Regions from separate parts of the Kineococcus halophytocola genome, predicted to be linked through region 1. Evidence: riboswitches for the same ligand, from Rfam matches in the RefSeq annotation. Region 1 holds a riboswitch; the other holds the start of a gene.
What was found. Region 1 has a riboswitch for S-adenosylmethionine ahead of AB2L27_RS11000 (ABC transporter substrate-binding protein). Riboswitches for the same ligand answer to the same signal wherever they lie in the genome.
Positions count from the first base shown of each region.

Region 2: another riboswitch for S-adenosylmethionine. It lies ahead of AB2L27_RS05760 (ABC transporter substrate-binding protein); the one in region 1 lies ahead of AB2L27_RS11000 (ABC transporter substrate-binding protein).

Region 1 is NZ_JBGFTU010000011.1:29,038-33,515, forward strand. It holds gene AB2L27_RS10995 (ABC transporter permease) at 1-816, opposite strand, end outside; gene AB2L27_RS11000 (ABC transporter substrate-binding protein) at 813-2,408, opposite strand; SAM riboswitch class I at 2,576-2,668, opposite strand; gene metE (5-methyltetrahydropteroyltriglutamate--homocysteine S-methyltransferase) at 2,791-4,478, opposite strand, start outside.
Region 2 is NZ_JBGFTU010000005.1:120,638-125,115, forward strand. It holds partial or broken gene AB2L27_RS05755 (Rne/Rng family ribonuclease) at 1-242, opposite strand, end outside; SAM riboswitch class I at 1,450-1,540, shown strand; gene AB2L27_RS05760 (ABC transporter substrate-binding protein) at 1,769-3,154, shown strand; gene AB2L27_RS05765 (carbohydrate ABC transporter permease) at 3,151-4,128, shown strand; gene AB2L27_RS05770 (carbohydrate ABC transporter permease) at 4,125-4,478, shown strand, end outside.

The DNA of each region.
Region 1 (4,478 bases):
CGCGCTCACCGTGAGCCGCCCGAGGCCCACCCGGGAGAAGACCGTCTCGACGACCACGGCACCCGCCAGCAGGTTCCCGACGATGACCCCGCCCAGCGTGAGGGTGGGGATCGCGGCGTTGCGCAGCGCGTGCCGCAGGTGGAGGCGGGAGCGGGAGGCTCCCTTGGCGCGGGCGGTCTCGACGTACGGTTCGGCCAGGGCCGTCCGCAGGCTGCGGGCCAGCACCTGGGCGATGGAGGCCGACACCGGGACCGCCAGCGTCACCGCCGGCAGCACGAGGCTCGCGAGGCCCTCGTTGCCCAGGGCCGGGAAGACCGGGACCCGGAACGAGAACACCTGGATGAGCAGCAGTCCCACCCAGAAGGTGGGCAGCGAGACCCCCAGCGGGGGCAGGGCCTGCAGCGTCGTGCGCAGCCAGGCCCGCCGGACCGCGGTGGCGGCCAGGGCGGTCCCCACCCCGAGGAGGAGGGCGAGGGCGGACGCCGCCGCCGCGAGGGCGAGCGTCTGCGGCACCGCGTCGCCGATGAGCGTCGTCACGGGGGCACCGTTCTGGATGGAGGTCCCGAGGTCGAGGTGCAGCGTCCGCCACAACGCGTGGGCGTACTGCTCGGGCAGCGGGTCGTCGAGGCCGTGCTCGGCCCGCAGCGCCGCGACCTGCGCGGGGTCGGCGGTCGACTGCTCACCGCCCTGGCCCCCGGCGAGCATGATCGAGACCGGGTCGCTGGGCAGCAGGTAGAGGATGACGAACGTCACCGTGAACGCGGCCCACAGCACGAGCACGGCCTGCCCCAGCCGCCGCAGGACGTACCCGGTCACGACTGCTTCCAGGCGTCGTGGATCCACAGCCGGGAGGACCCCTCGAACTGCAGGTCGTGGACGTCGTCGGACGCCGCGATGACCGTCGACAGTTCGATGAGCGGGATGGAGTGCGCCTCCTGCACCAGCAGCTGCGAGGCCCGGGCCACGAGCTGCGCGCGCTGCGTCGCGTCGGTCGTCGACGACTGCTCCGCGAGGAGGTCGTCGACCGCGCCGCGGGGCCGCTGGTTCACGTTCCGCGTGTCGGTCGAGAAGATGGTGCGCAGGACGTCCGGGTCGGACCGGGTGAGGTTGTAGAACAGGACGTCGTAGTCGCCGGAACTCTGCTGGGCCGCGGTGTCGGCCGTCGTCCCCTGCTTGAGCTGCAGGTCGATCCCGGCCTCGCGGACCTGCTGCTGCACGAGCTCCAGGACGGCGGACGTGGGCTGCCAGAACAGGACGGTGAACGTGAGCCTGCGCCCCGCCTTCTCGCGGATCCCGTCTGCACCCCTGGTCCACCCGGCCGCGTCGAGCAGGCGGTTCGCCCCGGCGAGGTCCCGGGCGAGGTCCGCCGCGTCGTCCGGGGCGCCGGGCGTGGACACCGACAGGGCCGACGTCACCGCCTCGTCCCCGGGGTTGAGGAGGCTGGCGAGCTGTTCGCGGTCGATCGCCTTCGACAGGGCCTGCCGGACCCGTACGTCGTCGAAGGGGGCCCGCGACTCGTTGGGGAAGAAGTTGTACGGGATCCCGGGGTTCGCCCGCCGCTGGGTCCAGAACCCGTTGCCGTCGAACTGGGGCAGGTCCTGGGAGGCGATGCCGGTGGTGGCGTCGATCTGGTGCGAGCGCAGGGAACCGGTGCGCACGCCCGCCTCGGGGACCACCCGGTAGGTGATGGTGTCGAGGTAGGCCTCTCCGGCGTGCTTCGCCCCGGTCGGCGCCCAGTCGTACCCGGTGCGGCGCTCCAGCACGGTCTGGTCGTCCTTGACGTAGCTGCCGACGACGAAGGGTCCAGAACCCACGAGAGTGGCTCCGGTGCAACGGGTCGCGGGGTCGGCCGTGGCGGTCGGGACGGACAGCAGCCCCAGGCTCATGGTCGACGTGGCCTGCAGGAACTGGGCACTGGGACGGGAGAACGTGACGACGGCCGTCTGCGCGTCCGGCGTCTGCGTCCCGGTGTACCCCTGGAGGTAGGTGGACCCGAGCGACGCCTTCGCCCCGAGGGCCACGATCCCGTCGAGGTTCGCCTTCACGGCCGCCGCGTCGACCGGGGTGCCGTCGGAGAACGTCACCCCCGGCCGGAGGTGGAACGTGAACGTCGTCGCGTCCGGGCTCACCTCCCAGCGCTGCGCGAGCCACGGCTGGATCCGACCGTCGAGGTCCTGGACGGTGAGGGAGTCCACGAGCTGGCGGCCGATGTTCAGCGCGTCGTTGTTCCCGACCTGTTGTGGGTCGATGCAGCCGGAGTCGACCGAGATGGCGACGTCGAGGTTGCCGCCGCGGACGGGGGTCGCGTCGGCGGCGCCCCCGGCGTTGCTGGCGCCCCCGCCGCAGGCGGTGAGGGTGGCCAGGGCGGCGACCAGGACGGCGGCAGACCGGGACGTGCTGCTGCGCAAGGGGTCTCCTGAGGAGTGTGTGGAACGCACCGGTGGGACGGCCGGCGCGAGGGCCGGCGAAGGGCCGGCGAGGGGGGACGGGTCAGCGACAGCCGGTCGCGCCCGTGCGGCAGAGGTCCACGACGCGCCGGAGGATGGCGACGTGCGACGTCCGTTCCACCTGAACCCCTCCATCGTTCCTGGCGGAAGCACCCGCGCCCGTGTCCGGGGGGTTGCTGCGGCGTCGCGGAGCCAGGTCTCTCAGCCGCTCTGGATGGTCGTACCGGGAACTGTACGGGGAACCGTGCCGGAACTCAACCACCGGCGGCGCAGCGGGTCCCGGGACGACGAAACCCCTCCGTCCGGCCCGGGCCGGACGGAGGGGTTCTGCGGGCTGGACGGGCTACCCGACGACGGGGACGCCCGCCGGCAGTTCGGCCCGCACGGTGCGGGCCGCCTCGACGAGGTTCCGCAGGGACTCGGTCGTCTCGGCGTACCCGCGCGTCTTGAGGCCGCAGTCGGGGTTCACCCACACCTGCCGCGCCGGGACCGACGCGACGGCCGACCGCAGCAGGCCGACGATCTCCTCGACGGACGGGACGCGCGGGGAGTGGATGTCGTAGACGCCGGGACCGATGCCTCGGGCGAAACCCGCCCGTGCGATGTCCTCGAGCACCTCCATCCGCGACCGCGCGGCCTCGATGCTGGTGACGTCGGCGTCGAGGCCGTTGATGGCGTCGATGACCTCACCGAACTCGGAGTAGCACAGGTGGGTGTGCACCTGCGTCGCATCCGCGGCGCCCGCGGTGGCCAGCCGGAAGGACGCGACGGACCAGGCGAGGTAGGCGGGCTGGTCGGCCGCCGCGAGCGGCAGCAGTTCCCGCAGCGCGGGCTCGTCCACCTGGACGATCCCGATGCCGGCCGCCTCCAGGTCGGCGACCTCGTCCCGCAGCGCGAGCGCCACCTGGCTCGCGGTGTCCCCCAGCGGCTGGTCGTCGCGGACGAACGACCACGCCAGGATCGTCACCGGCCCGGTGAGCATCCCCTTGACGGGTTTCGCCGTGCGGCTCGCGGTGTACGTGCTCCACGGCACCGTGATGGGTGCCGGCCGGGCGACGTCGCCCCACAGGATCGGCGGGCGGACCCCGCGCGAGCCGTAGGACTGGACCCAGCCGTGCTCGGTGACCGCGAACCCGTCGAGCTGCTCGGCGAAGTACTGGACCATGTCGTTCCGCTCGGGTTCACCGTGGACGACGACGTCGAGGCCCAGGTCCTCCTGCAGTCGCACGACCCGGTCGATCTCGGAGCGCAGGAACTCCTCGTAGGCGTCGTGCGCGACCTCGCCGCGGCTCCAGGCCGCCCGCGCCCTGCGGATCTCGGGTGTCTGCGGGAAGGAGCCGATGGTCGTCGTCGGCAGGAGCGGCAGGCCGAGGACCTCCTCCTGCGCCGCCCGGCGGACGGCGTAGTCGCTGCGGCTGAACGCGTCCGGCCCGAGCGCGGCGAGCCGCTCCCGCACCTGCGGCCGCACGACACCGGGCGCGCCGAGGCGGTCGGCGCGGGCCGCGGCCGACGCCGCCAGCCCGTCGGCGACCCCCGGTGCGGTGGGGTCGGCGAGCGCACGGCCCAGCAGGACCACCTCGGCGACCTTCTGGTCGGCGAACGCCAGCCAGCTGCGCAGCCGTTCCGGCAGCGCCGTCTCGCGCGTCACGTCGTGGGGGACGTGCAGCAGCGACGTCGAGGTCCCCGGCACGACGTGCGCGGCGGTCGCCCGCAGGGAGCGCAGGGTCGTCAGCGCCTGCTCGAGGTCACCCCGCCAGATGTTGTGCCCGTCGACGACCCCGCCCACGACGGTCTTGCCGGCCAGTGCGGACGCGTCCGCCGGCACGGTCCCCCGGACGAGGTCGAGCGCGACCCCCTCCACCGCGCTCAGCGACCCCAGGAACCCGTGGGCGTCGCCGTAGGGCGTGGCCACCAGCAGCCGGGGCCGGCCCGGGACCGCCGCGAGGCGTTCGTAGGCCGCCCGCAGGAGGTCGGCCAGCCTCTCCACCCCGGCCGTCGCCGAGTCGCTCACCAGGCCGGGCTCGTCGAGCT
Region 2 (4,478 bases), on a different contig from region 1:
TCGTCCCCCGCGTCCTCGGCGGACTCGTCGGTGTCCTCGGTGTCCTGGAGGTCCTCGGTCTCGTCCGCGTCGTCGGAGTCCTCCTGGGCACCGGCCCGGCGGGTGGCACCGCGGGAGCGGCGCAGGTCGCGCAGGCTGTCCAGGACCTCCTCGTCGCGGACGCCGGCACCGGGGGCGTTCTCCCCGGCGTCCTCCGCGGTCGCGTCGGCGCGCACGTCCTGGTCCCCGTCGGAGGACCGGGCACCGGGCGGCGGGCCGGCCGGGGCCGAGGCCCGCCGACGGCGCGGCGGGGTCTCGGCGTCGGGGGCCTGGAAGAAGAGGGCGGTCGCACGGGCCGCGGCGTCCGCGGCGCGGTCGGCCGGCTCGGCCTCGTCCCGGCGGGACCCCCGGGCGAACCCGGCCGCGCGCAGCAGGACGGGGTCGTCCATGAGGTCGGCGTCGTCGGCCGGCTCGGCGGGCTCGGGGTCCTCGACGGCGTGCGCGGCCGGGGTCGGGTCCGTCGTGGCGGCGGGCGCCTCGACCGGGGCCTCCTCGACCGGCGCGTCCTCGGCGGCGGCGACGGCGGGGGCGACGGCGGGAGTGGCCGCCGCGGGGTCGGCGGGCGCCTCGGCCGCCGGGGCGGCGGCGGTCTTGCGGGCACGCCGACGGCGTGCGGGAGCGGGTTCGGCTGCCACGGGATCGGCCGTCGGGGGCGCCTCGGTCGCGGGCTCCTCGGCCACCGGGGTCTCCGGGGTCTCCGGGGCGGCGACCTTGCGGGTGGCCCGGCGGGCTCGCTTGCGCGGCGCGGGCGCCTCGGTGGGGGTCTCGGCCGGGGTCTGGACGGAGCCCTCCACGGGGGCCGCGGACGGCTCGGTGGCCGGGGTCTCCTGGGCCGTATCCCCCGGGGCCGAGGCCTCGGGGACCGGTGCGGCCGTGGGTTCGGCGCCGGCCGCCTCCACGGCGGCCGGGGGACCGGCCGGTCGGCTGGCCGCGCGACGGCGGCGGGGTTTCGTCGCCCCCGCCCCCGTCCCAGCCCCTGCCGTCGCCGGCGTCGTCGCGTTCTCGTCGGGTGTGCTCGTCACGGGTGCTCCGCTTCGCCCGCAGCGCCCGCTCCACCGGTCGTCCCCGCGGACGCCCGGGCGTCCTCGTCGGAATCGCCGGGCGGGTCGACCCGCGCCCGACGGAAGTTCTGGTGCACCGGTGGGGTCGCGCGACGCGTGCTCCCCCCGGAGCCACCGGCGGTCGTCGTCCGGGGCACGGGCCGGGGCGCCTGCGAGGTCCTTCCACCAGACCGCGGCGCTGCCCGGGACCCACGCACCAGGCGACGGTCTCGACGGCGGACCGCGCGCCCGGTGTGGTGGGAACGCACGGCCGTCCTCAGTGTCGCACAGCCCTCCCGGCCGGGCCCTGCGCACTCGCGGCCCGCGAAAGCGTTCCCGCGGGCCCCGGTGATCCGCTACGCTCGCCGGAACACCATCCAGAGTGGCCGAGAGACCTGGCTCGACGACGCCACAGCAACCACCGCACGCGCGGCAGGTGCTCCCGCCAGGGACGATGGAGGACTGCAGTGGACAGCTGTACCCAGCTCACCCGGCGCTACCACGTCGACCTCGCGCGCACGGCCTCGATGGCCTGTCGCCCCGGGGCACCGACGTGCCGGGGGACGGCACCCGCGGCCTGACCGGCCGCCCCTCCTCCCCCGGGGTCCTCACCCCGCACCGCACGAGCGCGCCGTTCCGCGCGCACCCTCCCGGACGCGTCCCGTCCGCCCACCCTCCGGAGCACCCGCATGCCCGCGACCCCTCGCACCCCTGTGTCCGTCCCCCGCTCCAGCACCTCGCGCCTGCTCGCCAGCCGCCGCCGCGTGCTGTCCGGCGCCCTCGGCGTCGGCGCGCTGGCCGCCACCGGCACCCTCACCGCCTGCGGTGAGGGTGCGGCCGCCTCGGGCCTGGCCGCGCAGAAGGCCGTCGACCTGCAGGGGGCGACGCTCAAGCTCATGGTCAACCAGCCGCACGTGCTGGCCTTCACCGAGCTGCTGGGCACGAAGTTCACCGAGGAGTTCGGCGGGAAGCTGGAGGTCACGGCGATCCCCTACGACCAGCTCACGAGCAAGCAGATCCTCGACGTGCAGGGCGGCGACGGCGAGTTCGACGTCTTCGACTACTTCTACTTCGGCCTCGGTGAGCTGGTGGAGGCCGGCGCCCTCGTCGACCTCACCGAGTGGATCGGCGCCAACGACGAGATCGCCACCGACGACTTCCTGCCGTCGATCTACGACCCCTACACGCTCATCGACGGCAAGCGCTACGGCCTGCCCTTCGACGGCGACACCCACGTCCTCTACTACAACGCCGAGGTCTTCCAGCGGTACGGCGTCGAACCGCCGAGGACGTGGGACGAGTACGACGCGGCCGCCGAGAAGATCACCAAGGACTCCGGCGGCGCGGTCCACGGCGCGATCGTCGAGGGCCAGCAGGTGCCGATGATCCTGGGCTGCTCCTTCATCAACCGGCTCGCGGGCTACGGCGGCACCCTCGTGGACGCCGACGGCAGGCCGGCCTTCGCGGGTGAGGAGGGCCTCGCGGCCCTGCAGCACCTCATCGACGTCTCCCCCCACGCCCTGCCCACGCCGCTGCAGACGGGCTTCGACCAGGCCAACTCCGCCTTCCTGTCCGGTCAGGGCGCCATGCTCGACACCTGGACCGACCTCGGCCTCAAGGCGCAGGACCCCTCCAGCTCGAAGATCGTCGACAAGTGGGGCGTGGTGACCCTGCCGGTCGGGGGGAGGAACACGACGCCGCGCACCGCTCTGGACGCGGGCTTCGGCCTCGGCGTGTCCAGCGCGTCGGGGCAGCAGGACAAGGCCGCGGCGTTCGTGCAGTGGGCGACGAACCAGGAGAACAACCTCCTGCTGGCCTCGACCGCCGGGTCGGGCATCGACCCGGCCCGCACGTCCGTCCTGGACGCCGACTCGTACGCGGAGGCCGCCGGCAAGGCGACCGACGTCATCCGCGAGGGCCTGGACGGCACGCCGCTGGCGTGGCCGAACCAGCAGGGCGCCCCCAAGGCGCTGCAGGACCTCGTCGACCAGCTCGCGCTGGCGATCCAGGGCAAGACCCCGCCGCAGGCCGCGCTCGACGAGGCCGCGCAGAGCTGGGAGAAGACGCTCGGATGACGCAGCTGACGGAACGACGCCGGGAACGGACCCGTGCGGGGGTGCCGCGCCCGCGGCGCGGGTCCGCCCCCGACGGCACCCGCCGGGCGGTCCCGGGCCGGCACCGACCGGGACACGTCCCGGCCTGGCTGGCCGCGCCGAGCCTGGCCGGGCTGGCCCTCATGCTCGTCTACCCCACGCTGTTCGTCGTCGCGCTGGCGGTGACGAAGTCGTCGCTGGCCCGGCCGCTGCAGCGGTTCACCGGCACGGACAACCTCGTCGAGGCCTGGGAGTCCCTCGCCTTCGCCGGTTCCCTCGTGCGGTCGGTCGTGTTCGCCGTCGTCGCCGCGCTGGCGGCCACGCTCATCGGCGTGCTGCTGGCCCTGCTGCTGCACGCCCGCGGGACGCGCTTCGGCGTCGTCGGGACGATCCTGCTCCTGCCCCTCGTCACCCCGCCGGTCATGGTCGGGGTGGCGTGGAAACTCATGCTGGCCCCCGTCGGCGGCGCCTTCGGCGGGGTGTTCTCCGCGCTGGGGTTCCCCGGCGCGAACCCCCTGGGCGACGGCGTCGGGGCGTTCAGCGCCCTCGTCGTCATGCACGTCTGGCAGTGGACGCCCCTGGTCACGCTGCTGGTGTTCGCGGCGCTGCTCGGGGTCCCCGGGGAACTGCGCGAGGCGGCCGCCCTCGACGGGGCCGGGGCGTTCCGGTCGTTCACGAACGTGGTGTGGCCGGTCGTCGCGCCGAACGTGTTCTCGGTGCTGCTGCTCGAACTCGTCATCGGCCTGAAGGTGTTCGACCTCGTGGCCGTCGTGACGCAGGGCGGTCCCGGTGTCTCCACGATCGTCGCCGGTTTCGAGATCTTCCGGACCGGGATGCGCGGCAGTTACGAGATCGGCACGGCCGCGGCGCAGACCCTCGTCTTCGGCCTCGTCGTGGGCGTCCTCACCACGGCCGTCACCCTGCTGCGGGCCCGTGCCGTGAAGGCCGACCGGTGAGCGCCGCGAGCCCGGCGGCGACCCCCGCGGTCACGCTGCGCCGCGGCGGGGTGCGCGTCGCCCTGGCCGCCGTCGCGGTCGTCGCCCTGCTGCCGCTGCTGTTCCTCGTCTCGCTGTCGCTGCGCAGCGTCGACGACATCGCCAACGGCGGGTGGCTGCCCAGCCGGTTCGTGTGGTCGAACTTCTCCGCGGCGTTCTCGACCGTCCCCCTGTCGACGATGCTCGCGAACTCCTGGGTCGTCGCGGTCGGCGCGACCGTGCTCACCTCGCTCGTGGCGGTGCCCGCCGCGTACGTCACGGCCCGGGCCGGGGCGCGCGGGGAGCGCCTGCAGGCGGTCCTGCTGGCGAGC